Regions from separate parts of the Paenibacillus sp. FSL H7-0714 genome, predicted to be linked through region 2. Evidence: riboswitches for the same ligand, from Rfam matches in the RefSeq annotation. Region 2 holds a riboswitch; the other holds the start of a gene.
The links. A riboswitch is a leader RNA that binds a small molecule or an ion and turns the genes downstream of it on or off. The one in region 2 is predicted to bind cyclic di-GMP.
Positions count from the first base shown of each region.

Region 1: it holds a riboswitch for cyclic di-GMP, as region 2 does, so the genes downstream of both, NST34_RS01840 (anti-repressor SinI family protein) here and NST34_RS02445 (choice-of-anchor A family protein) in region 2, are expected to answer to the same signal.

Region 1 is NZ_JBBOPT010000001.1:408,730-424,909, forward strand. It holds gene NST34_RS01815 (L-lactate MFS transporter) at 1-640, shown strand, start outside; gene NST34_RS01820 (RNA polymerase sigma factor) at 918-1,583, shown strand; gene NST34_RS01825 (hypothetical protein) at 1,544-2,512, shown strand; gene odhB (2-oxoglutarate dehydrogenase complex dihydrolipoyllysine-residue succinyltransferase) at 2,786-4,060, opposite strand; gene NST34_RS01835 (2-oxoglutarate dehydrogenase E1 component) at 4,113-6,980, opposite strand; cyclic di-GMP riboswitch class I at 7,452-7,536, shown strand; gene NST34_RS01840 (anti-repressor SinI family protein) at 7,563-7,718, shown strand; gene NST34_RS01845 (helix-turn-helix domain-containing protein) at 7,920-8,249, opposite strand; gene NST34_RS01850 (TasA family protein) at 8,409-9,029, opposite strand; gene sipW (signal peptidase I SipW) at 9,120-9,707, opposite strand; gene NST34_RS01860 (hypothetical protein) at 9,709-10,893, opposite strand; gene NST34_RS01865 (aldo/keto reductase) at 11,273-12,250, opposite strand; gene NST34_RS01870 (PadR family transcriptional regulator) at 12,369-12,932, opposite strand; gene NST34_RS01875 (MDR family MFS transporter) at 12,938-14,458, opposite strand; gene NST34_RS01880 (metal-sensitive transcriptional regulator) at 14,836-15,108, shown strand; gene copZ (copper chaperone CopZ) at 15,162-15,362, shown strand; gene NST34_RS01890 (heavy metal translocating P-type ATPase) at 15,476-16,180, shown strand, end outside.
Region 2 is NZ_JBBOPT010000001.1:541,136-557,315, reverse strand. It holds gene NST34_RS02480 (peptidase U32 family protein) at 1-601, opposite strand, end outside; gene NST34_RS02475 (energy-coupling factor transporter transmembrane component T family protein) at 645-1,436, opposite strand; gene NST34_RS02470 (ATP-binding cassette domain-containing protein) at 1,429-2,334, opposite strand; gene NST34_RS02465 (ATP-binding cassette domain-containing protein) at 2,325-3,179, opposite strand; gene NST34_RS02460 (Gx transporter family protein) at 3,209-3,766, opposite strand; gene NST34_RS02455 (NusG domain II-containing protein) at 3,750-4,139, opposite strand; gene NST34_RS02450 (alpha/beta hydrolase) at 4,869-5,804, opposite strand; gene NST34_RS02445 (choice-of-anchor A family protein) at 5,977-7,989, opposite strand; cyclic di-GMP riboswitch class I at 8,100-8,190, opposite strand; gene NST34_RS02440 (hypothetical protein) at 8,682-9,074, shown strand; gene NST34_RS02435 (winged helix-turn-helix transcriptional regulator) at 9,517-9,891, shown strand; gene NST34_RS02430 (NAD(P)H-dependent oxidoreductase) at 9,956-10,498, opposite strand; tRNA gene NST34_RS02425 (tRNA-Leu) at 10,964-11,057, opposite strand; gene NST34_RS02420 (DUF7667 family protein) at 11,280-11,486, opposite strand; gene NST34_RS02415 (helix-turn-helix domain-containing protein) at 11,836-12,054, shown strand; gene NST34_RS02410 (hypothetical protein) at 12,219-12,362, opposite strand; gene NST34_RS02405 (hypothetical protein) at 12,414-12,572, opposite strand; gene NST34_RS02400 (hypothetical protein) at 12,722-12,889, opposite strand; gene NST34_RS02395 (hypothetical protein) at 13,349-14,137, shown strand; gene NST34_RS02390 (Imm8 family immunity protein) at 15,993-16,180, shown strand, end outside.

The DNA.
Region 1 (16,180 bases), 130 kb from region 2:
GACTATCGCTAAACCAAAAGACTACACGGTAAAAGAAATGCTACGCACGAAAGAAGCTTATCTGTTATTCATTATTTTCTTTACCGCTTGTATGTGTGGTTTGTATTTGATCGGTATTGTAAAAGACATCGGTGTGCAGCTGGCTGGACTTGATGTACAGACGGCAGCTAATGCCGTAGCGATGATCGCAATTTTTAATACAGCAGGACGTTTGATCTTGGGTGCCTTGTCTGACAAAATGAGCCGTTTGAAGCTGGTTGGCGCTTCGCTTGCAGTAACGGCAGCCGCTATGTTGACCCTTAGCTATGCGACGCTGAATTTCGGACTGTTCTTCACTTGTGTAGCTGCCATTGCATTCTGCTTCGGGGGTAACATTACAGTGTTCCCGGCAATTGTCAGTGACTTCTTTGGTCTTAAGAATCACAGTAAGAACTATGGAATCGTATATCAAGGTTTCGGTATTGGAGCCCTTTCCGGTTCGTTCATCGCCGTCTTCCTGGGCGGGTTTAAACCTACCTTCGTGATCTTTGGTCTCTTGTGTCTTCTGGCCTGTATCATCGCGATTTCGCTAAAACCTCCGGTGGAGAAAGCGAAAGAGAAGAAAGCGCTTCGGCTCAAAGCTACAGAACGGACGGCTTAAAGGTAAAAAGACAATAAATTAAACAAAGACGTACAAACTGACAACAGTTGTACGTCTTTTTTCTATTGGCGGGCAGTAGTCCGTGGAGCATGTGAAACAAAAAAACTAAGGTGATCTGAATTCAGAATGAATTACTCATTGGAGAATATTACAGAAACACGGTCCGTATTGCAGCTATTATTGATTTTTGGCTCATTCTGCTAGGGTTACGGACTGTATAGCTCTTATTAGCCTCTACATGTGTATAATTGGAGTGAATTTGGGAGAATAGTTCGGTTTGCATAGGCACTTTTTTCGCTGCCCAAGTGTTATAGAAGATATAAAGGTTAAGGAGGTGCTTACAACGCCACAGGATTCGCTAGACCCAAAGGAGCTGGAAGAGTTCATCATTAGTATTCAAAAGGGCAATATCGAACGGTATGCTTTTATCGTTAGAGCTTTCCAAACGCCAATCTACCACTATTGCTATCGTTTGTTAGAAAACAAGCAGGATGCGGAGGACGCAGTTCAGGATATTTTGGTAAAAGGCTATCAATCTATCCATCAATACAAGTCGCAGATGCATTTCTCGGCATGGCTCTATCGAATCGCGTATCATCATTGCTTAAACCTGCTGCGCAGACGGCATTTGCAAAAGCGAGTCATGAGTATCTTCAAGCCTGAATTTATGTCTGCAAGTCCTGAACAAGAGCTGGATGATCGGTTGTTTAATCCCTCATTGTCAGCCGCTTTAGCACAGTTGTCGCTGGAAGAGAGGAATATGCTTATTCTGCGGGTGTTCGAGGAAAAAACTTATGCGGAGATAAGCGAAATTCTTGGGGTCAGTCCCAATGCACTGACGAAGAGAATGAATCGGATCAAGCGGAAGGTGCAGGAAGCTATGAAATTGGAGGAGGAGATCAGATGGAACGAACCACAATCAGCGATGAATACCAAAATATAATTTATGCCTCAGCCGGGAATGAACTTCTGGGTGAGATCGATGTAGAAGAGAAGGTTATGGGACATATCCGTGGCATATCAGAGCAAAAGCGATCATTCTCGCTCTCGCTGAAGACGATGAATAAAACAACGACAATTGCCAGTATGTTAGCCTTGTTCCTGATGATCTCAGTGACAGCTTATGCTGCAGCGGAATATATACAGATCCGCAATAGTGAAGGCGTAGTAAAGGTTCAGCATGTTGCGCCGAATGAATCTGCAGGAGTAGCCTCCTATGATAAGTATGCACAGAAAGTAGATGCTTTCGCTAAACCGGGAGAATTGATCGCCTATCTTGTGAACAATAATGCAGGTGCAGCAGCCTTGGCAACAGAATTGTCCTTTAAGTATAAAGAGCAGCGGATAGGCGCATATTCTGATTTTTTGAAGGAAATCAAACGGACAGGGGCGCCGATGCTTCCTGCATTGGCAGCAGGGTATGCTTTTGAATATGGGGTTATAAACCCTAATCATCCGACTACGGATGCGGAGAAGAAAAGTTCTCTATATCAGGAGACGTTAGAAGATCTTACTGCCCAAGCCAATAAAGAGAGGGGGAGCGGTAAGTTATTCATGATGGCTATACCGTGGTCGGAGCCCGGATGGATAAGCGCTACTTATTCCAAGGATAACGCTCATATAGGTATCTCTGCATCGATCATGCGTGGCGGGAAAGTGTTCGTGGAGCAAGAACCGGAGAATCAAGCGGATAAGATTATGGTGGCAGGCACAGAAGTGATCTATAACAAAGTAGTGAAGGAAGAGGTCAGCTACGATTATCTGAATTGGTATAACGAGAAGCAGGATGCGTATTATACACTCAGCAGCTACGGAGATAAGATTTTGAGTAAGGAGCAATTTCTGCAGGTGGCTGGGGAGCTGCTGAAGTAGATTCTTGTAGTTTTGTAGTTGCATGCGCTAAGTTAGTTGTACTTTGTACAATTAAAGTTAACTAATACGTTTATATAAGCCCTGTAGTTGTATTTAATACAGCTATTGCTGGTTAGATTAGTGGAAATAAACGTTTTTACGGATTTTAGTTGTAGAGAATGCAATTAAGGAAGAGGATATGGGAGAGTTGATTCAGATATAAAAGAAGGTACCCCTAATGCGAAGCTTTAGGGATACCTTCTTTATATTCTTAAGTCGAAAGATCGATCAGGGTTAGCCTTCCAGCAGCAGTGCTTCTGGATCTTCCAGTAATTCCTTCACTTTGACAAGGAAGCTAACCGCTTCAGAGCCGTCAACGATCCGGTGATCGTAGGAAAGGGCGATATACATCATTGGACGGTTAACGGTTCTTTCTTCATCCAGTGCAATTGGACGCAATTGAATCTTATGCATCCCTAGAATACCTACTTGAGGGGTATTCAGAATCGGGGTGGATAATAGGGAACCGAATACACCGCCGTTGGTGATAGTGAACGTACCGCCTTGAAGCTCGGAGAGACTAAGTGTATTAGCGCGTGCCTTGGAAGCGAGTTCGCCAATCTGACGTTCGATTTCCGGGAAACTAAGGCGATCTGCGTCACGGACAACCGGAACCACCAGACCTTCCTTAGCTGCAACGGCAATACCGATATCGTAGAATTTCTTAACGATCAGATCTTCACCGTCAATCTCTGCATTCAGCAGTGGGTAGGTCTTCAACGCACCGATCACGGCTTTGGTGAAGAAGGACATGAAGCCTAGTCCTACTTCATGCTTCTCTTTAAAAGCATCCTTGCGGCGCTTGCGGATGTCGAGGATCGCTGTCATGTCCACCTCGTTGAAGGTGGTCAGCATGGCTGCGGTCTGCTGCGCTTCTACCAAGCGGCTGGCAATCGTGAGCCGTCTGCGCGACATGCGCTTGCGCTCCACGTTCTTGCCATCCTCCGGCGCGGCTTTGCTCGCAGCCGGCTTCGCTGGCTCCGGCTTGGCTTGTGCCGCCGGAGCTACCGGTGCAGCGGCCTGTGGCGCTGCTGCACCATGACCCGACACATCGGCCTGACCAATCCGGCCGATAGGATCACGGGCGCTAACATCGCCGAGGTCGATGCCGCGCTCCCGTGCCAGCTTGCGTGCGCCCGGCGATGCCAGTGCAGCGGGGCTTTCGCCACCCGCTACAGCGACTTCGGGCGCTGCTACAGGTGCGGCTGCTGCGCTGCCGCTTGCCGGTGCCGCTTCAGGCGCTTTGCTCTCAGCGGCCTGCGGTGTACTGCCGCTAGCGGCTCCAATGATGCCGATGGCTTCGCCAACGGCTACGTTCTCGCCCGCTTGACGTAGGATGGAGGAGATGACACCCTCCACCTCCGCACTAATTTCCAAATTCACTTTATCCGTCTCTAACTCAGCAAGCACATCACCTTGACCTACCGTGTCGCCTTCTTTAACCAGCCATTTGTAGATGGTTCCTTCGGATATAGATTCTCCCAGATCGGGTACTAAGATTTCTGACACAGGCCGTTACCTCCCCAAACATAATGGTTTACGCTATTGTGATACCGTCCTCTTAAGAGGACGGTACAGCTGTTTGTACTTGTGAATTTGCTTTTAGGGCCTCTGAAACAATTCTACGCTGTTCAAAGCTATGAACATCTGCATAACCACTCGCAGGACTGGAACGTTCAGGACGTCCGATATATCTCACGCTAGTGTTTTGCGGTGCGATGGCCCGTAACCGAGGTTCGGTATAACTCCATCCGCCCATATTCTTCGGCTCTTCTTGCACCCAGACAATTTCCTGAAGGGATGTGAAGGAGCTTAAGTGAGCACTCAGTTCATGTTCTGGGAACGGATAGAGTTGCTCTAAGCGCAGTACATGTAGCCATGACCAATCTTTGTCTGAAGCAGCTTCTAGCTCTGTTTGGATGTCGATAGCTACTTTACCGCTGCAGACTACTAGACGTTTGACCTCACCTGGCTTCTGGCCTAGCAGAGGCTCAGCTAACACAGGCTGGAATTGTCCGGAAGCGAGCTCAGTTCCGGCAGATGTGCTGCGCGGATTACGAATGAGACTCTTCGGCGTCATAATCACCAGTGGTTTAGCGTCTTCCTGTCCACATAAAGCAGCTTGGCGCCGCAAGACATGGAAATATTGAGAAGCAGTGGTCAAGTTAGCAACGGTCCAGTTCTCTTCCGCGGATAACTGTAGGAAGCGTTCCAATCTACCACTGGAATGCTCGGGTCCCTGTCCCTCGTAGCCATGCGGTAACATGACGACGAGATTGCTGCGCTGCGTCCATTTCGCACGTCCAGCGGCAATGAACTGATCAAATATAACCTGACCTGCATTGGCGAAGTCGCCATATTGTGCTTCCCAGATGACGAAGGTTTCTGGTGCGAACACATTATAACCATACTCAAAGCCTAGCACAGAAGCTTCAGATAGCGGACTGTTATATACGCCAAAGGAAGCGCGAGAATTACTTAGCTGATGAAGCGGAGAGAATAATTCTCCTGTCTTGCTGTCGTGCAGCACCAGATGGCGGTGTGCGAAGGTGCCGCGCTGTGCATCCTGACCGCTAAGTCGAATTGGCGTTCCATCCTTCAGGATGGTTGCGAAGGCGAGGGACTCAGCGAGTGCCCAGTCGACCTTTTCACCCTCATTCAGTGCGTCCTTGCGACGCTGCAGAATTCGCTCCAGTTTCGGATAGACTTGGAATCCATCAGGTACGCTCAGTAGCTCACGATTAATCTCTTGCAGACTGGAGATCGGTACGGCTGTAGTGCCTGCCGCTGAGCGATCTGTATGAAGAGGAATGAAGGCTTTTGGTTCTTTTTTCTTGTGATTGCCTTCCTTCATACTATCGTACGCACGTTGCAATACGCCTTCTGTTTCAACGTGCATCTTTTGTACATCTTCAGCTGTAAGAATTTTTTCACGCTGTAGCCGCTCCGCGTACACCTTGTAAACGGTTGGATGATTGCGTACCTTACCGTACACGATAGGTTGTGTAGTTTCAGGATCATCCATTTCGTTATGTCCATGACGACGATAGCCGATGAGATCAATAACGAAATCTTTTTTGAATTGATTGCGATATGCACTAGCTAAACGAACTGCTGATATACAGGCCTCAGGATCATCAGCATTGACATGGATAATTGGAATTTCATATCCTTTGGCGATGTCACTCGCATAATGCGTTGAACGGGAGTCTTCGCTTTCTGTCGTAAAGCCGATCCGGTTATTAACAATGATATGGATCGTCCCGCCATTCTGATAACCTTGAAGTTTGCCAATATTAAGTGTTTCTGCAACAATCCCTTCACCTGGAAAAGCAGCATCGCCATGCATCAGTACCGCCATAGCTTTACTGGTATCAATCTTCGGCAATCCGGCTGTGCTCCGATCTTCTTGAGCAGCACGAGTGAAGCCTTCCACGACAGGATTGACGAATTCCAAGTGACTTGGGTTATTCGCTAGTGTTATTCTTGTGCGTACGGTTTCTCCTTCACGGACAGCGCGATCTGCACCCAGATGGTATTTCACATCACCCGTCCAGCCATAGTTAATGCCTGTAGAGCCTTCGGAAGGGAACAGCTCCTTGTTCGGAGAATGATGAAACTCTGAAAATATAATGTCATAAGGTTTGCCCAAAATATGTGCAAGAACGTTGAGGCGACCACGATGCGCCATGCCCATCAGAATATGCTCTGCGCCGTCATGCGCAGCAGCGCGTACGATTTCATCCAGCATCGGTACGAGAGCGTCATTGCCTTCCAAGCTGAAACGCTTCTGACCCACAAAGGTTTTGTGAAGGAAGGTTTCGAATTGCTCTACTTGGATCAGGCGGTTTAGCAGCTCTTTACGTTCTGCATTATTTAAAGGCGCTGGTGAGCTTGTGGATTCTGCCTGTCTGTTCAACCATTTCAGTTCTTGTTCTTCATGCACATGCCCGAATTCATAGGCGATTGTCTTGGTGTAAGCCTGACGCATACGCTGAACTGCATCCCATCCGGTATGCACATCATTCGGCGCATTCTCCCAAATGAGCGTGGCAGGTAGTGCGAGCAGATCCTCACGAGTCAGCTCATAGGTTTCGAGTTCAAGATATTTAGCCATGGGATTGTGATCGCGCTCAAGCGGATCAATATCAGCGGCCATATGGCCATATATACGAATATTAGCGATTAGCTTGGAAGCTCTTACTGCCTTTCTAAGCCATTCGGTGTCTCCCGAAATGCGAGGCTGTGGAGCCGGTTCGCTATCCGGTGTTAGGGGTGGGGGACCCGAATTTGTAAAAAGCTCGCGATAATTATTCTCTACGGTGGAAGGATCTTTCACAAACTGTTCATATCTTTCTTGAATGTAGCCTAAATTGGGTCCGTAATACTTACTCCAAATGGATTCGTTATAGGGCTCTTTGGCTGCCATGAATACATCCTCCTTAACGGATGAACTCCATACGTGACATTTTGTGTCAACGCTTACTGGAGCTGTGATGATTGCGGTTTCATTTCTCATCTTATTGTGCTACTTTCCACACGTGTAATCAATTCATTCTTTCGTCCAATACGTTCGCAAAATGGTATGGGTTAGCTTGTTCTAATGAAAAGAACGCTGTTTCTTCTCATTACCCATTCCTAAGGCCCACTAAAATGATTCTAATATCCTTATTTTTAACTAATAGGGAAGGAAGTATCATTATATTGGCTTAATTAATTTTATGAATGGGACGAGTATCGTGTTAATAGGACAAGATATCGCACAAAAGCGCTTCTATTTTTTGTTTTTTAATGGAAAAACTAATCAGAAATCGACACACTTTTCCACTTTAGTATAGTATAATGTTATTGCAGTTAGCGATTTTCATATATTTCAAAGTAGATCCTTTCGTGTAAAGGGTCCAGTAAAAGGTAAACCTGCCGAAAGGCAGGGGCACAAAGTCGCGGGTCTAAGGTAGAAATACTATGACAGCCGGATTGCCTGGGGACTAAAATCTTAGGAGGAGATTTTTTGGACAAGTCCAACCAGGGAAGCAACAGAGAACAGCAGGTCATTGATCTAGACGTAGAGTGGGTCCATTTATTATTAGCAGCTAAGAAGGCTGGCATAAAAGCAGATGAAATTCGTCGCTTCTTTCATGAGAAGACTGTGCAAGCCGTGCAGTAATACATTTAGTGCGTTATATTTTGAAAAAGGGCCCAGCGATAACTCGCTGGGCCCTTTTTCGGTATATAAGAAAGTATACAAGATAAATAGTCCTTATATTTTACTAGAATATAAAACGCCTTCGCAATCCATGTTAGGAGGCGAAGGCGCTTATGTTTAATAGTATGAGTAGAAGAGGATCTTATCAGGTCAGGTGGAATATTAATCCTTCTGATCAAGGCGCCATTTCTGGTAGTCCAGAAACTCCTTGAATTCGCGTTTGCTTATGCCTGAGGCCATAGCTTCCTGCACCAATCGGAACCATTCCGAATCTAAAGGTGACTCCTCAGCATCATTAGGTTCTCCATAGAGCAAAGCGTGGATGGATACCTGAAGCGCATCGGCGATCTTTTCGATAAACTGGATTGAAGGATTGGATTGGATGTTTCTCTCCACATTGCTAAGATACGACTTAGCAACATCCGCTCTGTCCGCAAGCTCAGATAGGGACAATCCCTTTTCTAGGCGGAGATGCTGGATACGTTGGCCCATATTTTGTGGCACTATGCTGACGCCCCTCCGTAATTTTTGTTATTAGTATAGCAAATATCAATAAATTCGACAAAGTTTATTGTAAAGAGAAGAGCAGCATCTACTTATCCGCTTTCCGGAATAAGAATCTGCTGCTCTTCGAATGGAAGACTTATTAGATTATTTAGCGGATCCAGCAGTTTGCTTACCTACGAAATCCCAAGTCAGAGTTAATGAATCTTTTTGGAAGTAGTTTTGCTCTTGGCCGTTATCAACAAATTCGAATTGAACGGTGAAGCTATCATTTGTGCCGGCCTTAATTCCAGATGCTTCGCTAGTACCCCAGATTGCATCAAGTCCAGTATTTTTTACGAGATCCGGTGTCTGAGTCTTCAAATCGGCCAGGGTAGTTTCCCAAACTACTTTCTCTTCACTACCAGGTAAGATGCCGCTTTTATCTTTATTCACCAGGAATTTAACTTTGATGGATTTTGCCAAATCGTTAGCGCCGTTGTTACCACCTACATCATTAATAGAGGTAGCTGTTTTGAGGAGGATCGAACCGATATCAAGTGTACCGTCATTTTTTAGTTTGAAGTCTCTTTTGATCGTATCGCCTGGCTTCAGATCCTTCAAATCAACGATAACAGAAGGATCAGAGTTCAAATCCAGTGTACCTGCTGCGAATGTAGCGGTGCTTTGTGCAGTGTCGCTAAAGTAAGCGAAAGTTCCTCCACCAATCAATGATAAACCCAGTGCTGCAGATGCTACGCCAAGACCCAATGTTTTTTTGATACCCATAATTAAAATTCCTCCTCGGTTTTTGTGGTTTTTTATAAAAGTTATATATTGTAACTTCCGGTTCGTAAGCGGAAGCGGACAATCAACGGATTACTGTATTTCAGTTGGAGGTGGAGAGGTGGGAAGTATAGCAGCATTTTTCTTTTCGAGTGCAGCTACAGCCTTCCATGATGAATACAGGGCATAGAGCAGGAGCATCAAGCCTGGTACGATCATGAGCACAACACTTCCAGCTTTGGAAACTGCGAAATTCATAGCGTAACCTACGTAAGGTACGGTGACCCCGGTATACTCAGCTACAACATTCGTGGAACTGGTAGGGTTCATATCGGGCGCATCATTGTTATCGCCTTTCGTGCGATACATGGCTTCACCAGTAGCGTTGTTCATTGTTGCTTCTACAACACGGTGAGTAATGAGCAGGTTTTCTTCATTTCTAAAGGTGATCACATCGCCTTTTTTGAAGCGATTCATATCTCCTCCGGGTTTTAAAGCGACAATCGATCCGGTTTGAATCCCTGGTTCCATCGAACCTGAGAGTACCGATTTGATCTGGTATCCGAAGAAGGCAGGTTCACCGCCGGAGGCCTTTGATAAAACTACGGCTACCACCAGCAGAATGAATATCACAAGCATGATGCTCGATAATGTATTGTTGATCATTTTTTTAATCCGCATATTATTCGCCACCTTTAACTTGTTGAGGGTCCGAAGGGGCTGGTGTTGCTACCGGTGGGGAAGTGGTTGTATCTTCCGCTTTTGGCGCCTCCTGAGGAACCGCTTGCTGTGGTACATCTTTTGGAATCGTTAGCTCTTCACCAATTTCCGGAACGACCGGGTTAGTGGCTGGGGCTTCAGGCTGTTCTTTATTTATTTTCTCTGGAGCAGCTTCACCTGTCGGTGGAGTCACTTCCGATTTTGCTTTCTCCTCAGCTTCAGCTTTCGCTTTGTCCTCAGCTTCTTGCTTTTCTTTTTTCTCCAGTGCCAAACGTTCTTCTTCTTTCTTCGTTTGTTCCAGCGCCTCTAGTCGGGCTTTCTCAAGTGCTTCCAATTGTTGTTCACGGGTTTGACTGATCAATTGGAGCTGACTCTGAAGATTGCTGATTCCTGAAGTAGCCGATTCTTTAAGACCATTCATTTCAGTATTGAGATTTTCATAAGTGGAGGTAAGTTCGCTAGAGATATTTCCGGCCGGCTGACTAAAAGGAATCAGGAAAGGTAACGGCTGCTGAAACGCCTCGTTGCGTAACTCGGGTTGTCCATATACATCACTGGTCACTACCGAAGCAAATGGAAGCCCGATGTCGTGTATGGAGTTTAGATATTGGATGACTCCCTTTAAGGAAGCATTCAGGGATTCAGAGATTACACCGCTTTGATTCAGGCTGCTTTGCAGCTCTCTGAAGAATTGTTCATCCTTGATTTCTAGACAGTTTGAATCTAGAGAGGTCATATATCCTCCAATCTGGAATAGGACGGCTGCTGCTGCGTTCAGCTCACCATTGATTTCGTTCCAAATTTGGCTGTTGGTGGCCAGTTGCTCATTCACGCCATCGATTTGAGATTGAAGCGCGGAGATTTGTGTGGAAATCTCTTGCACTGCGACATCAAGCTCATCCAGCGTCATGCCTTCTATTCCCGAAACGTCTGAGAGACTGCCTGAAGGGGTATAGCTTTGCAGCGATCCTTTTAAAGCAGTAGCTCTTTCGATATGATCTTTGAGTTCTGTTAGAAGCCCCTTGATCGAGTTTGGAAATACTTCGCAAAAGCTAATTGTGCTAGTGGTTTGCGTAGTAGCTCCAAAACCACCATAGGTACTACCCACTTGCTGCGAGGTAGTCAGAAACAAGACGGAGACAGCCATTCCTGATTGCAGAACACGTAATCCGATTTGTTTCTTTCGTTTAGGTCTTCTTTTTGCTGATCTGGGTCTCAGAGGAATACCTCCCCTCAATGTCTTGAGTTTCTTTGGTTCGTTATTATTGTTCTTTATTGAGAACAACTTCTGTAATGAATAATACATGGAATAAATTGAAAAGAAAACTGTCAATAAGTCTCGTTTGTGCTCTATAAAGAACAAAAATGTTAATTTATCTCTATTTATCTCGGTTTATCGCTTGATATCTATTTTTATTCTCAATTGAGAACGATACATAGGAGGGGAAAGTATTAAAAATAGCCTAATCATGCGAGAGGCACGATTAGGCTATTAAGAATTCTTGCGAGTTTAATTGTGGGCTCAGTTAGGGAAGACGAGTACCACGTGAACTAACATATAGGTCATACCATTCTTTACGAGTAAGCTCCAGCTTGTCCGCATCGGCGCAGGCAGCGATGCGCTGCGGATTCACAGTCCCAATCACAGGCTGAATAGCTGCCGGATGTGTCATTAGCCAGGATAGCACTATGGCTTCGGGTGTTGTTCCTTTTTCATCTGCAAGTTGTTTAACCATGGCAGCTGTCTGGACGATATTCTCTGGTTGATCCTCTAATGAACGTCCGCTAAATAAGCCTTGTGCGAGTGGGCCCCAAGCTTGAAGCTGAATGTTCTCCATTCGACAATGTTCAAGGGTTCCTTCGGGAAAGGTAATATCCTTCCAAGGTTCACGGTTTACACTGATTCCAGCATCGACCCAGCTGAGCTTGGCTAGGCTCATGTGTAACTGGTTTACGATAAAAGGTTCATCGCAATAGGCTTGCAGCATTTTGATCTGCGCTGTGCTCATATTGGAGACGCCGAAATGACGAACTTTACCTGTTGCCTTTAATTGATGCAAAGCAGAAGCTACTTCCTCTGGATCCATTAGGGGGTCAGGCCGATGGAGCAGCAGAATATCAATATATTCCGTTCCTAGTCGCGACAATATTCCATCTACACTGCTTAGAATATGCTGGCTTGAGAAGTCAAAGACATTAGAGCTGTCTCCAGGCTCCATTAGCTTAATACCGCACTTCGATTGAATAATGATTTCTTCGCGGAGTCCTGGGCGTTCTTTAAAGATTTGACCGAATACCTTCTCGGCTTTACCACGGGTATAAATATCTGCGTGATCAAACATATTGATACCAATAGATAGTGCTGCGTCGACGGCTGCATGTCCTTGCTTAACATTCTCGGCGGTAATCGGTTCATGATCCCAGCCCCCACCAAATCCCATACAACCTAGAGCAATACGGCTGGCTGGTATACCGCGCTTGTTTAAAGGCAGTGTTCTCAACAATGTGATTCCTCCTAGGGAAATATGATTGCGTACACGTACATATTGTACACGCTTAGATTCTAGTGTGGTATTTATTGTCTCTGCAAAAGCGAAAAAAAGAGTAGAGGTCCTAAGGACTCTACTCTGTATTAAGTGGTGTTCCAATGTCATTCAACTTGCGTGCTACAACATCATCATAGAGACGTTGTAGCCATTTTAGTTCAATAAGGGTGTGTTCATAGGTGCCGTACATGAGATGAAGGGCGGAACGAGGAACAATAGGAATATGTTCTTCATATACCTGATAAGCCAGATTCACCTGATGTTCGGTTTCCCGAATACGTTCTTCGAGCAGCTTCTCCACCTTGTTTTGATCAACATGACGGGACATGGCTAGAGCCATATACATCGGATGATAGAAGGGCTCGTTCTTTTTAATTTGCTGTAGAATTAACTGCTCGAATAAATTTTTACCTTGCTCAGTAATACCGTAAATGGTTTTGTCAGGGCGATCACTGCTGCTAATCACTTCTAAAGCTTCGATATAACCATCTTGTGCAAGTTTATCGACAGCATAGTAGAGGGACCCAAGCTGGAGCTTTGTAATCCGGTCCATGGAGCGCTCTTTCATGACTAGTGTAATTTCATAGGGATGCATGTTTCGTTCAAGCAATAGTCCGAGAATAGCCAATTTCATCGACATAATCGTTACCTTTTACCCTCGGACGCCTGAGCAGTTTTACTCGGAATGGTGAGACGGTCTTTTGGCATAAGCAGCACAAAGACTAAACCAAGGACGGCAGGAATCATGGCCCACATAAAGGTATGTGCGATTGAAGAGGACAGTGCACTAGATATTTTCTCTAAAATTTCAGGTGGAATCTTGGCTCTTGCTTCAGGTGTCAGGGCTGCCCGTGGATCGCCGAAGGCTGCTGACTGCTCACTTCCGCCAAAAGCTTCGCTAATGCTGCTAGTGAAGTTGTTACGCTGAATAATACCGAAGATCGTAATCCCCAGCGTCATCCCAAGCGAGCGCATAAAAGTACTTGTTGAAGTTGCCGAACCGCGTTGGCGCATATCGAAATTATGGATAGCTGCCATGCTTAGCACGGAGAAGGAGAAGCCCACGCCGAATCCAGTTAAGGCCATGAATACATTAAGCATGAGACGGGAGGTATCTGGTGATAAAGTGCTTAGACTGTAGACACCTGCTACAAAACAGACTGCGGATAGGATCATAATGTTGCGGAAACTGGTTTTGGTTGTAAGTAGCCCACCGGTCTGACTGCCCACGACCGTACCGATCATCATCGGCATGAGGATCAGTCCAGAGTTCGTAGCGGAGCCGCCAAATACGCCCTGTACAAAGATAGGAATGTAGATGGTGGCTACGATAAAGGCAGAGCCATAGAACAAGGCTGTCACACTACTTGTTGCAAACAACCGTTTACTGAACATCGCGAACGAGATAACAGGTTCAGCCGCCACTCTCTCAATGAGGATGAATGCCAGCAAGAGTACAGCGAAGCCGGCGAATAAGCCGAGAATGACACTGGAATCCCAAGCGTATTGATTGCCTCCCAGTTCTAGCGCAAACATTAGGCAGATAATGGCGCCGACGAGAGTGAAGGCTCCGCCCCAGTCGATGCGCTGTTTAGCGTGAGAGATCGATTCTTTGTAAGAAGTTGCGATCAGAAAAAGTGCAATAATTCCGAGCGGCAGGTTAATGTAGAATACCCATTGCCAGCCTACATAGTCGGTAATATATGCACCCAATAAGGGTCCGAGTACACTGGAGATTCCGAAGACCGCACCGAAAAGGCCGGTCAGCTTTCCTCTTTTTTCAGGAGGGAAAATGTCGAAAACGATGGTGAAGGCGATAGGCATTAGTGCACCGCCGCCGATTCCTTGAATTGCCCGGTAAATACTTAGTTGTGTAATACTGGTTGCAGTACCGCACAGTGCTGAACCAATCAGGAATACAATCAGTCCGAACATGAAGAAACGTTTACGTCCATACATATCCGAGAGCTTGCCGAAGATAGGGGTCCCAGCCATTACCATGACCATATAGGCCGAAGTGACCCATACGATTTTGTCCAGACCGCCAAGGTCGGAAACAATGGTTCCCATAGCTGAAGCTACAATGGTATTGTCCATCGCGGACATCAGAATACCGAGCAGCAGGCCGATAACTACGAGTTTAAGATTACTTTCTTTAGTATGCATGCTTCGCAGGCTCCTTTTTCTAATAGTGATAAATCCGTTCAAAAAATGTTCATAGGTTAGAAGCAAAATTTATTATATTCAAATTTGAATAGGGTAGCAATAGTTTTTTTCAAATATAAGAAGTATAAGTTTCACACAATACTATATGTCTTATATTTCTCTCTTAAACGCTTACCGTCCTTATAAGGACACCGAAGGCGTTTATGCTTGAAAAAATGGGATTTGGGGGATAGGAAATAAAGAATGCCTCTTGACATACCCTACGGGGGTATATTATATTATTGGCAAGGAGGCTGATTCTTATGTCTACTAGTAAGCAAGAACAAACTGAGAAATCCTGCGAAGCTGACTGTCATTCTTCAGCATCTGGAGAACGAATGAGTCATCATTCGACAGATTTCAAAAATGGTTTGAATACTCGCCTCAACCGGATTGAAGGCCAGATCCGCGGGATAAAGGGTATGATAGAGCGGGATACTTATTGTGACGATGTGCTCAATCAGCTCGCAGCGGTTCAAGCGGCACTAAACGGTGTTGGTAAGATGCTGCTGGAAGGGCATATGAAGAGTTGTATTATTGAACGAATCGAAGCCGGTGAACATGAGGTTATCGATGAGCTGCTAATTACGGTTAACAAATTAATGAAATAATAAGCTAATGCTCCTTGAGCATGGCTTCATAACTTTTACTGGAGGTAATAATAATGTCGAACGCTACATTAAACGTTGAAGGAATGTCTTGTGGTCACTGTGTCAACTCTGTAGAGAAGGCTGTAGGTAATCTTGGAGCTACTGCTAAAGTTGATCTTGCTGCTAAAAAAGTTTCCGTTGAGTATGATGAGAACAAGGTGAGCCTTGGAGCTATTAAAGAAGCTATTGAAGAGCAAGGGTATGATGTAGTTTAATTTGAAGCAAAGTAATAAGGCTTGGAGCTGTATGGGAATGCCATAAGCTCCAATGCCTTTTCTTTTTATAGAAATTATCATACTCTATAGGGGTATGAGGAGGCTTTGGAATCATGGATAAGTTAAAAACAACAGCTTCACCCAATGAACAGCAAGCAACCGTACAGATTACAGGCATGACCTGTTCTGCTTGTGCAGCTCGAATTGAGAAAGGTTTGTCCCGGATGGAGGGTGTTTCTCGCGCAAATGTAAATTTAGCCTTGGAACAAGCCACAGTTGGATTTGATCCTTCTGCATCAGGGTTACCACAAATTGAAGATAAAATCCGCGCTCTTGGTTATGATACCGTCAAAGAGACCGCGGATTTTGATATATCAGGCATGACCTGCGCTGCATGCTCGGCGCGGATCGAAAAAGTGTTGAGTCGTACGCCGGGGATCGCAGCAGTGAATGTGAATTTAGCGCTGGAAACGGCACATGTAGAATATACTCCCGGTAATATTAGTCCAAGAGAGATCATGGAGAAGGTAAGCAATATTGGATATAAAGCTACTCTTAAAGAAGACCGCAAGGATCATGTGGATCGTCGTGTACAGGAAATTCAGCATAAAAAGTGGAAGTGGATCATTTCTGCTATTCTTTCTTTCCCATTGTTATGGGCGATGGCAGGTCATTTCTCATTCACAAGCTGGATTCCAACACCGGAGTTATTTATGAATCCTTGGTTTCAGCTTGTTCTGGCGACCCCCGTACAGTTTATCATCGGTTGGCAGTTCTACGTAGGCGCGTATAAAGCACTTCGTAACGGAAGTGCTAAT
Region 2 (16,180 bases):
TACATTTCCCACGGTTACTGCTCATACCGAATACATGGGAGCTGAAATAACAATTCGCACCGTGAACGGAGCACATATCCCCGTGAATAAAATACTCCAGTTCCATCCCACTCCGCTGACCTAGCAGCTTAGCTGTCTGCAAATCCATTTCCCGCGAAGTAACCACACGACTTACACCCAGATCACGCAATGCGTAGATCATTTCCAGATTGTGAACATTCATCATGACCGAAGAGTGAATAGGAAGACTAAGCTCCATCTCGCGAATTAGCTCCAGCACTGCCATATCCTGAACAATCAAGGCATCGGGACGAGCACCATCAAGGAAACGCAAATATTCTTTAGCCTCTTCCACATCTTCTTCACTAAATAGGTTATTCACTGTGATATACACTTTTTTGTCTAGACGGTGAGCAATATCTAGTGCCTCTACGATCTCCTCATGAGACAGATTATATCCTTTACGCATCATTCTCATATTCAATACAGGTCCACCAAAATAAACTGCATCACATCGTGCCTGGATCACTTCCTTGAAAATCTCAAACGTTCCTGCGGGTGCTAATAATTCAATCTCTCTACCATTAAAATAACGTGCCATTCAAGTTCCCTCCCAAGTTGATACTCTCCATACAAGTTGTACTTTACACCAAAGCTACTGCAATCCCCATTACAATAAACATAGTAATAAAAATAGTATCGAATATGCCCCACCTTAGGCGGTGATACTGGCTACGCGGAGCATCCATACGAAAGCCACGAGCTTCCATGGAATATACCAGATCCTGCGCACGCCTAAACGCACTAGCGATAATCGGAACCAGCAAGGACACTAACATTCGTCCCTTTTCCTTTAAAGGTAGCTCCTTCAGATCAGCACCCCGTGAGGCCTGCGCTTTCATGATAATCTGCGACTCGTCTAGAATCGTAGGAATGAAACGAAGTGAAATGCTGATCATCAGTGTGATACGGTCGGGCTTCAAGCCAAACTTTTTGAAAGGAGCCAAAATCCCCTCCAGCCCTTGATTCAGCTTACCCGGCGTTGTGGTGAATGTAAGTAACGCCGTGAAAGTGATCAGAAAGAACATGCGGATGACCGAAAATGCGCCTAATCTCAGCCCTCCCTCATAAATAGACCACGAACCAAGCGTCAGCACCGCCTCACCCGTCTTCACAGACAGCAGCTGTACGATAAAGATAAATAGCATTAAATACCGTAAAGGCTTAGCTGCTTTCAGGAAGTATTTAAGCGGAATCCGAGTGGAAGCCATAACCGCTATTGAGAAAATAGCCAGCAGCGCCATAGCCATCCACGAACGGGAGAGCAGGATAACAGCTACGTATAATAGCATTCCGGTGATTTTGGCACGAGCATCTAGCTTATGCACCCATGAACCGGTCTCAATACTGCGCCCGATGATTAGCTTCTCATTCATGGCCATCCCTCTTTCCTTCGTGCTGCTCGCTAGAGTTGCCTGATCCAGATGGCAGCGAAGCGATTAGCTCTGCTAAGCTCTCTGCCGTTAAGCGAGGAGCTTCATCCGTAAGACCAAAGCGATCAGCTACTGCACGCCAGTAACGAAGGGACTGCGGAACCGTCAAGCCACACTGTTCCAGAATCGAAGGGTCATCAGCCAGTGCCTTTACGCTGCCTTGAAATGCCGTACTGCCCTCTTTAAGGACAAGCCAGTTGTCCGCGTAAGGCAATAACTCATCCATCCGATGCGTGACGACGATGATCGTTCTCCCCTGCTCACGGCATAAACGCTCCAGCAAGTGGATTAGTTCTGCACGGCTGATGGGATCAAGCGTAGCCGTCGGTTCATCCAGAACGATGACTTCAGGGTCCATAGCTAGTACGGAGGCGATAGCTGCCTTACGCATTTGCCCACCGCTCAATTTAAAAGGATTCCGCTCTAGCAGCGCCAGATCCAGCCCCATATCCAACATGGCCTGTCTTGCGCGTGCCTTTGCCTCTTCGAGGCTCATGCCAAAGTTAAGAGGACCGAAGATAAGATCCTTTTCGACCGTATCTTCAAACATTTGCTGTTCTGGAAATTGAAATACCAATCCGACTCTACGGCGCAGCGGCATCAGCTTAGGTGATTTCTCCCCCGCTTGGATGGTTACATCGAGTACTTTTACCGTCCCCTCCGTTGGTTTCAGTATCCCGTTAAACAACTGCAGCAGTGTCGATTTACCAGAGCCTGTCGCTCCAGCAATACCAACCATAGAGCCTGTTGGAACACTGAGGTTAATGTCGCGGAGCGCCGTCAGCTTCCATAGGCTTCGGTCAGCATAGGAATAACTTACTTGCTGTAATTCTATGGCCATAACGTGTCTATAAGCTCCTTTTCACTGGCGGGAACATCCACATGGATGCCCTGATTCTGCAGCTCACGTGTAAGACGCCAAGGATACGGCTCACATAGATGGCATTTTTGCAGAAGCTCCTCGTCCCGGAACAGCTCCGCCGGTGTAACATCAGCAGCTAAACCACCTCCATGCAGCGCAAGCACCCGATCCGATGCCAAAATCTCATCTGCATCATGCGTAATCATAAGGATCGTATACTTTCCTTCCGCTCGCATATCTTGCAAAATACCAAGAAGATCATTTCTGCTTCCTTCATCCAACATAGAAGAGGCCTCGTCAAAAATGACGATGCCTGGTTCCATAGCAAGAATGGAGGCGATAGCGACACGCTGCTTTTGGCCTCCAGACAGCTCACCTGGGTGTTTGGACAGCAGATGATTTATTCCCAGCCTCGTCGTATAAGAGTGTAATCGTTCAGCCATTTCTTCGTACGACAAACAAAGCCCTTCCAGGCCGAATAAGATATCTTCCTCTACAGTGGCTCCAATAAACTGATTATCTGGATTTTGGAACACCATACCAATGCATTGCCGAATGCTTCCGATCGTTTCCTCACTCAGTTGCATACCACTAACCACAATCTCGCCAGCACTCTTAGGCAGCAAAGCATTTAGTAGCTTAACTAGCGTAGACTTTCCGCAGCCATTAGGACCAACCAAGCTAACCCATTGTCCCTGAGAAATAGATAACGTTATATTTTGAAGAATCGGATGCTCAGGATCATAACCAAACGATACCCCATCCAGAGAGATGACAGCTCGTCCTTCTCCCTCTAATTCTTGACCTTCATTTGATTCATTCATGTTAGTCATCCTTCCGCTGATGTGACTAATCAGTCCAAAAACTCTTCAAACAACGATATTTTTGACAATGAAGCCACCAAATAACGGACTGCATAGCCCACGGCAATTCCTGTTACTACTCCAGTGATTAGCAGCATGGGAAGATAATAAAAAATACTAAGGGATGAGAATACCATAGAAGCTGCCAGCAGCTGACCGATATTATGTGCAATCCCACCAGCTATACTAATGCCGATCAAGCTTATACTCTTGCCTTTGCCACTAATCAGCATTAACACGAACATTACAACAAAGCTAAACAGCGAACCGAATAAACTGAATAGTAAGCTTGAAAAAGTACCTAGCAAAAATGCAGTAAGCAACGTTTTGAGGATGACAAGCAGGAATGCGTCCCGTCCACGTAAAAAGTAAATACAAGTCAAAATCATAATGTTAGCTAATCCTAGTTTAGCACCCGGCACCAGTCCCATTCCTGACAACGGAATCTGCGCTTCTATTAGACTAAGCACTACTGCCACTGCGGCGAAAATCGCAATAATTACCGTTCTTTTTAAAGCTGTTGCAGATTCACTACTGGACATAGGCATCTATATCATCCTCCCCCGACGCACTTGTGATTTCCACTAATACTCTATGCGGTAGACAGACAATCGTCTGTTTGGGCAGGGTAATAAAACCAAAACCTAGGCATACTTGATCCGGGCAGTCGGCATCGTACATTTCAATCCCGTAATCATGCACCTTCAAGAGGTTATAGCCACGTTCGGTACGAACCTCAATGGTTTGTTCTTCTTTTGTAAGCTTTACCGTTTTAAATAACTCGCCGTCCACCGTTACATTGGCTACGAGATTTTTACCGGCCCCACCTTTATCATCATTGTCCGAAAACCATCTCGGTGCGAGAAAAGCGAGCGCAGCAATCAACACGATGGAAATCAACCACACATCTGCGCGTTTCATAAAAATCTCCCTTATTTTTTAATTAAAATCCAGACTTATTAATTATAACGGTCTACCCTCAATCCTTCAATCAATGTTGGGGTTTAATGTAAGTTTTAGAGACCAGTTCACAAAATAGGCACGCAAAATAACCCCCACAGCCCCATTTACTCTGGCTTTCTAGCTTTTCCGAATTAATCCACAAATAATCCAGCATACGATATATTCAAATCAAACGCTCTCTCTTGCTCTGCTTGTTCCCCTTCTATATCAAACAACCCTTATCTTGGAATTCATTATTATATTTGCCTTTTAAACAATACTGTGTTATATTTATATCGTATTTGTTTTCGATATATTGTATATCCCCATCAAGAAGATGTCAGGCCGACTATTTTACACTTCGGCAATTTGGACACAGAGGCTTCATGTTTTCTTGCAGAAACTTTCCTTTTTATGAGACTAAATTCGAAATATAGCATTCCGATTCACACTGGCGCGGTCAATGGAGCCGCAAGGGCAAAAGAGAGGTAGGGCTTTTGTCGTATTGGAAGGATTATTCTCGCCACACGGCTGCTGGAAATAACAAGGAATTAAGACACCCGTTACTCACGAACGGCGGGGGATGAATATAACGAAAAAGCATGGCTGCACGAACCTTACATAAGGATACATGCCATGTGTGGAAAAATATAGGCGCCCGATAACCGCTACCTAGCGGATATCGGGCGCTGTCTACGTTCAAGGCATCTAATTTACATACTGATTCACAAAAGCTGTTACTACGTTTATATACCCCGTCTTATCCATATCATAAGCTAACCCATGCCCTGCTTGTGGCACTACGAACTTCTCTTTGGGACTCTGACATGCCTCATACAATTCATTCATCATACTATATGGTACAAAATTATCGGCATCCCCATGAATAAAAAGAATCGGCACCTTCGCCTTCCTCACCTGTTTCAAGGCAGACGCTTCACTAAAACCATACCCTGCTTTCAAACGAGTAATTAGACTCGCACTTTGAATAAAAGGGAAACTTGGCAAGCGATACATACGCCGTAGTTGGTAGGCTAATTGTGCTTTAACTGAGCTGTAAGCACAGTCCGAGACAATAGCTTTGACCTGCGGCGGGAGATTTTCACCTGAGGTCATTAGCACTGTAGCACCACCCATAGAGACCCCATGAAGCACAACTTGAGCACTGGGCCCAGTCTTTTCTATTATATATTCAATCCACTGCAAATAATCCTTGCGCTCATGCCATCCAAAACCAATATAATTCCCAGCGCTTTCCCCATGTCCCCTGGCATCGGGAATCAGGATATTAAAGCCCAGTCTCTCGTAATAGATTTTGGCGTACGCCCCCATATCCTTCCCTTTTCCAGAATAACCATGAGCTAGAATCGCCGTACGACCTTCAGCACGATCCGAAAGGAGCAAGTACCCTCTTAGTTGTAGCCCGTCCTCAGATGTAATCTCCACATTCTCAAAGCTCTGACTGGAGATCCAATCCTTCCCCTCACCCCAAGAAGCCCCGGCAACCGGGGGATCAACCTTCAAATCACGATTATTACTCAGGAATTCCTTCGGTGCTCGTTTAATAGCAATTCCATAAAAGAAAAAGCCCGCATAGATCAGAGCTCCTATGACGATGACAGCGCTAATGAAGAACCATACCAATTCATCTTCCCCGTCCTTTCCTCATATCCGTTGTAAATCAGTATAACATCTACTTAGAATGCGCCAAAATATAACAATCATAACAAAAGAAAACCGCCATCGGAATATGTCCCGAAAGCGGCTTTACTATTCTTCATGGCATAACTTGTATTCAAGCTACAAACACCGTTTATTATTTCTTGCTCGAGAATCTATTTCTCATTAGCAATCCAATAAGTGCAAAACCTAGACCAGTTACATAATAAGGGACTGAACTTGATTCTCCCGTTTTTGGAAGTTCATCCACAGGTGGATTACCTAGCGGGATTGTATCATCCACTACAGCAATATCCTCTGGTGACGGCGTTGGTGTTACTGTCAATACTGGTCCTAATGGAATCTCCTCATCATCAACAAGTACCTCTGTGTTGCTCGACGGTGTTGGTATTGGTGTTGGTGTTGGTACTGGTGCTGGAGTCGACGAAGCTACAGGGCCCAGCGGCACAGGATCATCATTAACAACGATAGTACCAATTACAAATGATGGTGTTGGTGTCGGGAACACCGGAGGCTCCGGCGTTGGCGTCGGTGTTGGCGTCACTTCTGATGAAGGTGTCGGTGTCGGCGTTACTTCCGACGACGATGTCGGTGTTGGCGTCACTTCCGACGATGGTGTCGGTGTTGGCGTTACTTCCGGCGACGGAGTCGGCGTTGGTGTTGGTGTCACGATCGGCGTTGGTGTTGGCGTCACGGTCGGCGTTGGTACTGGCGTCACGATCGGCGTTGGTGTTGGCGTCACGATCGGCGTTGGTGTTGGCGTCACGATCGGCGTTGGTGTTGGCGTCACGATCGGCGTTGGTGTTGGTGTCACGGTCGGCGTCGGTGTTGGTGTCACGGTCGGCGTCGGTGTTGGTGTCACGGTCGGCGTCGGTGTTGGTGTCACGGTCGGCGTTGGTGTTGGTTTTGGTGTGTGTGTTGGCTTTGGTGTGTGCGTTGGCTTCGGTGTCGGTGTCGGCTTTGGTGTGTGCGTTGGCTTCGGTGTCGGTGTTGGCTTTGGTGTGTGTGTCGGCTTCGGTGTCGGTGTTGGCTTTGGTGTGTGTGTTGGCTTCGGTGTCGGTGTCACGCACGGCGTAGGCGTCACGGTCGGCGTCGGTGTTGGTGTCACGGTCGGCGTCGGTGTTGGCGTCACGGTCGGCGTCGGTGTTGGCGTCACGGCCGGCGTTGGTGTTGGCGTCACGGTCGGCGTCGGTGTTGGGGTCACGGTTGGTGTCGGTGTCGGTGTTGGGGTCACGGTCGGCGTCGGTGTTGGCGTCACGGTCGGCGTTGGTGTTGGCGTCACGGTCGGCGTTGGCGTTGGAGGTGGTTCTTCCCCTCCATATGGATACCAATGCATCTGCACCCCACCAGCAAATCCCTTTGCAATCAGCGTCCCATGCAGTTCACCGGAATTATAAGTTACTTTTGCAAGCGGAGCTAGGATAGTTCCTTCTATTGTTAAACTTCCAATGTCAACAGTGCTAGCTTCATAAAAATTAAATAATACCTTGTTAGGGCTACCTCCCCAGATTTGAAAGCTTGGAATGTTAACTGAACTTCCGCTAACGTTAATGATAACTGTGGCGCTATTTGCAATATTAAACTGTAAGCCATTAGCACCAGCGAAATCGGCAGCACTAAGATTAAGAACGTTAAATGGTTCCGGAGCATCAATCGTTATTTTCCCATATTCCTTTTTGAAAGTTCCTATTGTAGCAAGCGAAGAGAATTCATTAGAACGTCCAATAAGAAATTGCTCTTCAGCATCAAAATCAATAGGAGTCCCTTTTCTCGCTGGTTCTTTAAGATCTACACCGTTGCTGGAAAAAACACCACCATAAACGGATGCTCCATGAACAGTCCCATTAGTAAAACTGATGTCATTACCAGCAATAAGAACATCTCCACCTGGATTATCCTTGGATACGCCGTAATTCTGCAAAGTAATATTACCTTTGGCCGCAAGGCGCCCATGAACCTGATCATTAGATTGTTTGAAATCCCCAAAAATAAAAGTATTAAAATTCCCTGCAATACCTAACACAGGTGTAGGAGTATAGGGAAGCACCTCCCCAGCCGCATTTACCAAATGACCTCCAGAAAGACCACTACCTACTGTCAAAATCCCCGCTAATATTAGTGCTAGCAGCGGTTTCATTCTTCTTTTCAAAAAGCACACCTCCTATATCTAGGATTTATATTTAATCAGAATAATTACCAGAAACTCTAAAGGACCTAACAACAAAAAAGACCGCCAAAAAAGAAGTGGAATTCACTTCTCATGGCAGTCGGACGGTCATAGCGCATTTAAGACACTTTAGACTCCTGGACTTTGCGTCCCACCCTTTCAGGCGGTTTGCTATTATCATGATAATATATGTATTGACTTGCAGATTAGAACTAGCATTTTAAGCATCCTATTAAATAATCGTCTATGACTTTTAATACTTTTGAACTAATAATAGTTTAGCGCTCCATCCCCACAATTGTCAATCAATTCCTTTTGATATTCATACGCGTAAGCAAGCACAAAAAAAGCGCCTAAAGGCGCTTCACACAAAGGTTTTCCTTTAATTTTAAAGTAACTTTATCCAACCTAATATCGATATCCATAATGGAATACTTAGAATCAAACCAAATACCATTCCACGGCGGAGACTTCCTTCCTCATTCATCCTAATTCTCCCTTTATATAAGTCTGAAGCATTATTTTTTATTATTACAATTTTAATATATTTTATTCTTTCTAATTTAGTTGTGAATTCAATCACATTGGACTAGCTGTTTAGAAATACCATTGATTATTTTTGGAATATCGGGGTAGAATACGAATATACGTTCCCATTAGAGGTGATGAGATTCATGAATAGAGCTGAAAGCAGGGACAACATGCTGGTGAAATCTTATTTATTGCTTCCGATGATTTTATCAGCTTTCGAACGGGACTCCGCCATTCTATCTGCACATTTACGAACACCCACCCCCTATCTGGAGGTTCTTGAAACAGCCGCAGCAGTTGCTACAACAGATCTAAGAGATGTTCGTTCAGAGATGAGAAAACGGGGAATCAAGGTTTATGAGCAGAACAGACTTAACACGGGGATAGAAGCCAAATTTATATGTCGTGGATACCATGAACGAATGCTGTTGTTAAACGACATCGTCGCTGCCCAAGCTGCCATTCATATGCGCAGATATCTCGGTCTGGATATTTCATCTTTTAAGAGCTATGAAGAGCAGTATCAGATTAAGTGAAGTAGCGAAGAAGCTACCCCCCTCCCTCATTTAATTAGCGAACAAAAAAATAGGCCTTACCATGGGAGTTGGCAAGACCTGAGAGATTTATACCACAAAACACTGGGGGGTGTTTGGTGTCTTCAATATATACCTTGAACCTGAAAATAAGATGATGCTCACATGAAAATTACATTAAAAACTTCAATTCGTCGCTTAGGCTATCCGCTTGGCACTTTTGATTTCCAACCAAAGAGGCCCGCTTCGCCGACAGAGAAAATCGACCGATTGATAGTTAGCCACGAGTGCTTTGAACAAATTGTTTCAAAATGATATAGTGAATTCGTTCTCACAGGATGACTTGATAGCAGGTTGAAAACATAATAAAGTCGGGACCTGAGTACGGAGCGACAACAGGCGTTTGCCTTTTCGTTGAATATTTTCTGAAGGAGGGTACTAGCCCATGAGTGATGAAATCTGTATACCACCTGGCATTCAGCAGAAGGACACTAGCTTTGGCTACACCTTGTCTATCATTAGTGGTAAATATAAAATGACTATTCTCTACTATCTCTCTGAAAACAAGATCGTGCGGTTCAATGAACTGCAACGGGGTATCGGCACAATACCTTTTAAGACGTTAAGCGTTATGTTGAAAGAACTGGAAGCCGACTGTCTCGTCAGGCGCGAGGAATTCCCCCAGATTCCCCCTAAAGTTGAGTATTCCTTGACCGAGAAGGGCCAATCGCTTATTCCGGTGCTGGATATGATGTGCACTTGGGGAGAGAAAAACTTCGTTCCAGCCGCGCAAGAGATAACCATACCTTTTACGATTTAACGACAACTTATGACAAAAGCAGCATTTCCATTAATGAAAATGCTGCTTTTTGCTTCAAATCTAATTACATATTTTCGATAAATTCAACATAGCCTTGCGAACTGATATCCAATTTATTTAAGTAATCCGTACTTCCTACCGTCTCAGATTCCGTGCCATAAATGGCATAGAAGGAACGATAATCAGCGTTGCAATACAAAAAAGTCGTGTCAAAGGGAGATAAAATACGGTCAAGCCCGTAGCCGAGTTTACCTTCTTCACTAAAGTCTTTTGCACTTCCTCCGGCAGTTACAGCTAATGCGATTTTTCGATTTCTTAATTTATCACTCTTCGAGCCATATGCCCATCCGTAAGTAAATACTTCGTCCAGCCACTTTTTAAGCAGAGGTGGACTACTAAACCAGTAGACAGGGAATTGTAAGACGAGCTTATCATGCGCTTCAATCAGCTGTTGTTCCTTTTCCACGTTGATTTTTTCATCGGGATAGGCTTTGTACAGCTCGTGCACCGTATATTTGTCTGGATATTTACGGAGTTCTTCGATCCAGCGTTTATTAACGACGGATGTTTCGATGTTTGGGTGGGTGACGACAATAAGTGTTTTCATTGGTGTATCCTCCATGTTTGAATCAGATTTAGGACTTGAGTATACCTCCCACCATGCCATCGCGTAAGTATGCACTTTTAGTTCACGTACTTACCTAAAGGTAAGCACTGCAACCTGATTGAAGAGCCCTAACTTCCCGAAAATTCATTCTCACGATCTGCGGCACACTCATCTACACTGCTGCTTAAAGCCGTTGTACACCCAAAAATCGCAAAAGAGAGATTAGGTCATTCCCCCATAAATGTACGTTGGATACTTATTCACATGTCCCCCCCAATTTACAAGAAGCAGTCCTTCAGGAATCGGCGCCTCCATCCTTGGAACGCGCAAAGAGGTCGCGATTACCACCGAAAACCTCACTTCACTTGAATAAAGGTTAGAATAATGTTAGAAGTCAGCTGATCTCAAGACAAACGGCGCGGTTTTGGGATCCCCGAAAACCGCGCCGTTATGCCTTCTTAGATATGCTGGTGAAGGGAATTGAACCCCCGGCCTACGCATTACGAGTGCGTCCCACATAAGTTCTATAGGGTTCTATAAGGTCCTATACAAATACAGCGACTCGTCATTATTCATTATAGGGTTCTATAGAGTTCTTTACAGTCCTGTATGACGGTAGAAGAAATGGTAGAAGAAAATCATTGGACTATACCCCTCCGCTCCTCGGGGCTCTACCTGTTATTCGAAGTGCATCTATCTGGATTCATAGTTCTTCAAACCATTCATCATCTCGTATATTCAAAGCTAGATCGGAGAGTTGTTGCAGCTTCATCATATCCCATCAATACCGTGCATTTGCTTGAAGGCACTGCTGCAACTCCTTGCCATATGCTTCCGTAAGTGTGCCAGCCTTATACATATGGTACAGTTCAGCAAGGCGAAGGTGTGCGGGCAGCATTATCGCCGCCCCCGAGCTTTGAGCAGTGCAGCCATGGATAAGACCAATGCAGCCCCAATCACAATCCAGGTGATTATGTTTAACATTCATATCCCTCCTGTTATTTGAAAATGGATATTTATTTGCCGTTTATGATATGATTGGATGGAGGAAGGGCCGTGAACCCTTCCTCCGGGAACCTATTTACGTTTGCGTGGTCCGCGGCGTTTTTTGGTTCCTTTCTTTTTGTCCTTAAACAACAAGCCTGCAGTTATAAGTTGTATGATTGCTGTTAGGAGCTGTACCCAATCTTTCATTGTCACTCTCCTTTCTAGGAAGTTGTATGTTTTACTTCCTAAATATAATATACACTAATATAAACAATAAGTCAAACAATTTATTTGCTTTTCTAAATATATTATTCTATAATGTGGACAAACAGTATGAAAGGAACATGATTATGGGATTTTCCTTTAAGCCGCTATGGAGATTGCTTATCGACAGAGACATGACCAAGACTGAATACAGGGAAGCACTCGGATTATCCACTGCAACTCTTGCAAAAATGGGAAAGGACGAGTATGTTTCCATGGAAGTCTTGGATAAGACCTGCAATTATTTCGGAGTACCGTTACATGATGTTATAGAGCATACAAAAAGCGAAACCCCGCCAGAATAGCCCGGCGGGGCATTTTTATGTAGTAACTTCAATTACTTATCGATCTTGATCCAATCGTAATCATACTCCATTTGCAGTTTGATCCGCCGTAGTTGTTTATCTATAGCCACCACAACTCCCCGGATCTTAATATCTTGAACCTGTTCAAACTGAGTGATTGTAATCTACTCCCCATATCGTTTCGAGTAAGCGAGCACTAGATCAATCAATTCCCACTCCTGCGCGTCAAGCACCGGCTTTTTACGGTCCCTCCAACGCTGTCCTCGCTCATCACTGATAATCCGAAGCTTGTGCTCCGGCAACATCATTTACTGCAATCCCATATACTTCCCAATTTTTTCTCCATGATGTCTGCCCTCCTAGTAATCTGTCCAGTAACCCATATAGCCGCCGTCCAAGCCCCATGAAACTGATGCTAGTCGATCCTCTGTTCGCTCCCATCCCTCAACGACCACTGCACTCTCAGGTGGTTTCCCAGACTCCCAAAGGATGTAGTTATCCTCTGCCAGTTCCTGCAACCCGATGCGGATTTTTTCTCGTGCCTCCCGTTCTTTGTCTCCAGTATTTCTAGCGTAGGCATGTATCCATGATGCACCGACAATGCCGCATGATCATCAGAAGCTTGCGGACCGTATCACTAAGCATGGCGTTTCTCTTGTAAAGGTCGCTAGGATAATATCCCAGATTCTAAAAAAAACCGTGGTGCTCCAGTAGTCAAACAGTTGGCCCTTATACGGTCAGCACAAATGCCGATGATCTCAATCTTGCGTTTCGTAATCTTGCCCGCTTTGTCCTGGTATATAATTTCAATGGTTTGACCGACACACATCTTCATTCTGATCGCCTCCAAAATAAGAACGTTTGTTTGTATCATGACCATTATATTGATTTTTAGGCAAATGGAAAATAGGAGCAGTGTGGGTATCCCCCTGCTCCTATCGTGCCGGTTGGTTCAGTAACCAACCACCGATACTCTTCTGCTCATGATCATCAGTGAACTGGTAATGCACATGACCAGCATCCAAGAGTGTGCTGGCATCAGTGCTTGGATACAGAATGATTTCCCATACCGGAACCGAGTAACTCTCGTCATCTTCTGTATAGAGAAGATGACAAGATGTTTGATTTGCTAATATGTCTAAACTCGTCGATTTAAAAATATACATGTCGAAGTGGTAAGAACGGAGTCACTATATGCGAACATGAATTTAGTCCTATATCCAAAATTCCCCAAACTAGTATAAGATAGTTGCTAGATACCAAAATATATATTTATTAAGAGAGGATGTAAAAAATGAAATTGAAAGCCAAATCTATTCTGCCTTTAGCACTCAGCATCACAATGATGTTCGCAGCAACTGCAGGAAGTGTTTCTGCGTCTGCAAGTGACTTAGAGCCCATCTCAAAATCTGAAACCAAACAATTAGTAACTAATGATGGGCTTGCTCTGGGATATGTTATAGTTAATAAAACGATAGAATACAATAATACGGATGAGGGCTTAGAATTTACAGTCACTAAGGATTCTGATTACACCCTCAACAGTGAATTTGCAAACATTGAGGCATATAGTAATAAGTTTGCAGATGGAGTTGAGGTTAATACGTATCTCTTAACTGAAAATAAGGAAATATATGCTGATGGTCAATTATTAGCATCTCCTTCAGACTCCCCTTCTCTTAGTCTTAGGATCGCTGGTGGAATTCCAGCGATTGGTCATTATTATACTAGTAATGATCTCTCAACCTATTTCTTTAAAAGCTATTCAGACATCTATGTTGATTGGGGTTTAATGATAAGACCTACTGGTTCTCATTTAAACGTAGGCATTTATGAATCCCATCCTAAAGTTCCCTTTGCAAAAGCTGAACTAGATTCATTTGCAAATAACTATAATGATTATGAAAAGTCCATAAAACTTACTTTGGTTTCACTTGGGCTTACAGCTATTTCTTGGGCAAGCCTCGTTGGTTTAATTGGCACAGGAACTGCTGCCGCTTGGGCTGCATCGGACGCAGTTGATGCTTATAATGATGCAAAATCTGATGTGCAAGACGCATTTACTTATATAAGCGCGTTTTAACCAAAAACCGGGGAGAGGTAAACTATCCCTCCCCGGTTTCAAACTAATTATTAAGGAATGTGATACATGGATTATAGAGATCTACTCCCGTTTGTGCCGTTAGCTATAATTATCTTTAATCTTTGTGTTTTTGTACATCGACTTGTAAACTCTAAACTAAGAAATCATGCACTTGATATATTCATAAACAGTATTGTTTGTAGTATTATGGCTAGTTATATCGACGATATATCAGTAATTCTCCAAATATCAGTTTACATTATTTCAATAATTATGATAATTTTTTTAATTTATTCTCTCTTGAAAAATGATACCACTAAGTAATGAAGATATTCATATTCCACATTATCCATTAAATATACAATAAGTAAAAAATATCTACTATGGAATTCACTTAATGAAGACTACCCGTATTACACTCATTAATTTTCTAGTAGGATTAAAATATTTCCAACACAGCTAAAAATTCATGTTCTTTCAACAGGGCGTGAATCAAATAACTGCAGCTCAATTTGGAAGCGTGGATCATAAACAATGGTTATATGAATAGAGTCACTCTCAGAGTAATTGACTAGTGAGGTAAATATAAAAAGAGGCCTTATCCGGGTGAAACCTGGAGAGGCCTCTTCCTCTGTATAGAGAAGACGACGAACCAGATTGTTCTCTTACATAGCTAATCTGTTACCTGAATACTAACTGATTCCCAATCATTACGTGTTATCTATTATCACTCTCACAGCCCGCTGTATAACTACGCTGTTCAATTATTGACACTTGGGACTGTGACAGAGCCGCTGTTAGAAATTCAGAGTCAGTCTGTAGGACTTTGTATATATTACTCAGTATGATCACTCCTAGTTATAAAATTTCTGCCAGTGAGTTTTTATGTGATCCCTTTACTTTTCTTTGAAATTTATATTTTTGATTATTAATATAATGGAGAATAAAATTAATAGTATAAATCCTGTTAAAGAAAATATATTGGTAATTAAAACTAACAACACACCAAATTTGCTTCTTCCATAACCCCCCTCGAACATTCCAAGTTTAGCGTAACTAAAGATAGGATTATTTAATAAAGCAAGTATAGTACTTCCCAACATGCAATAAAGTAATTTCACATTTTTCCCCTTAAAACCATTCCCTCCTTAATTCTAGACCGTTAACCAATAAGAGCATTAAAAAACATTCATGACGAGGATTTGAACGCCAAATAATAATAAAACTACGCATTTGTATCTAAATAGAAAAAAGCTCCACAAGCCTAAGATAATGGGACGTTTCTCATGTTCAGAATCACTGCCACTTGTGATCTGCGCACTCTAAATATACATTATTTGGAACATTATGTACATGAACTCTATTTCACAGCTTTGTTATTTAGTTTCCTCTTGCTTTTCAGTTCGTTTTCGTTCAATTCCTTGGCTTCAGCCAACGCTGGAAATTCCAGCGCAGTAGTTGAGGAAAGTGTTATCAGCCCGTTTGAATTTAATTGGATATCATCATCTGATTTAGCTTAAGATGCTCTAACGGCCTCTGGTAATACTGGGTATACTGTGGGTGCTCTTCCTGCATATATCGTTACTGAAGCAGCAAAGATTTTTGCAGGGGCTGGGTATACTATGAAATTGGAATCAGGCGGTTTCTGGTTCTATAGTTCAGACGGTTTGAGAAGAGTAAGAACTGGTCAAAAAGTTTCTTTTAATCTTTATCAGGCAAATTTCGAAAAATTCTCTAGAACAGGTTATAATGACAATTACAGAACTTCAAACTATCATGTTAATGTGTCTGAATAATAAAAAAACAGCCTCACTTTATACCTCTTGTTGAATTCTAGACTTGAATGGAGAATGTCATGATTCACCCGATTCTTAAAGAAGCCCATTTTCATGAAATACCAGAAGGAAAAAAGGATTCTTGCACTTCTGTCGTGCTAGATGTTGGAGTTAAACAAAAATCTGGATCTGATCAGTTTTATACTACTGTAGCAACCGCTAATGGACTTAAAGAATTTTTTGTCGGTGAAGCAGCAATTGCTATTCG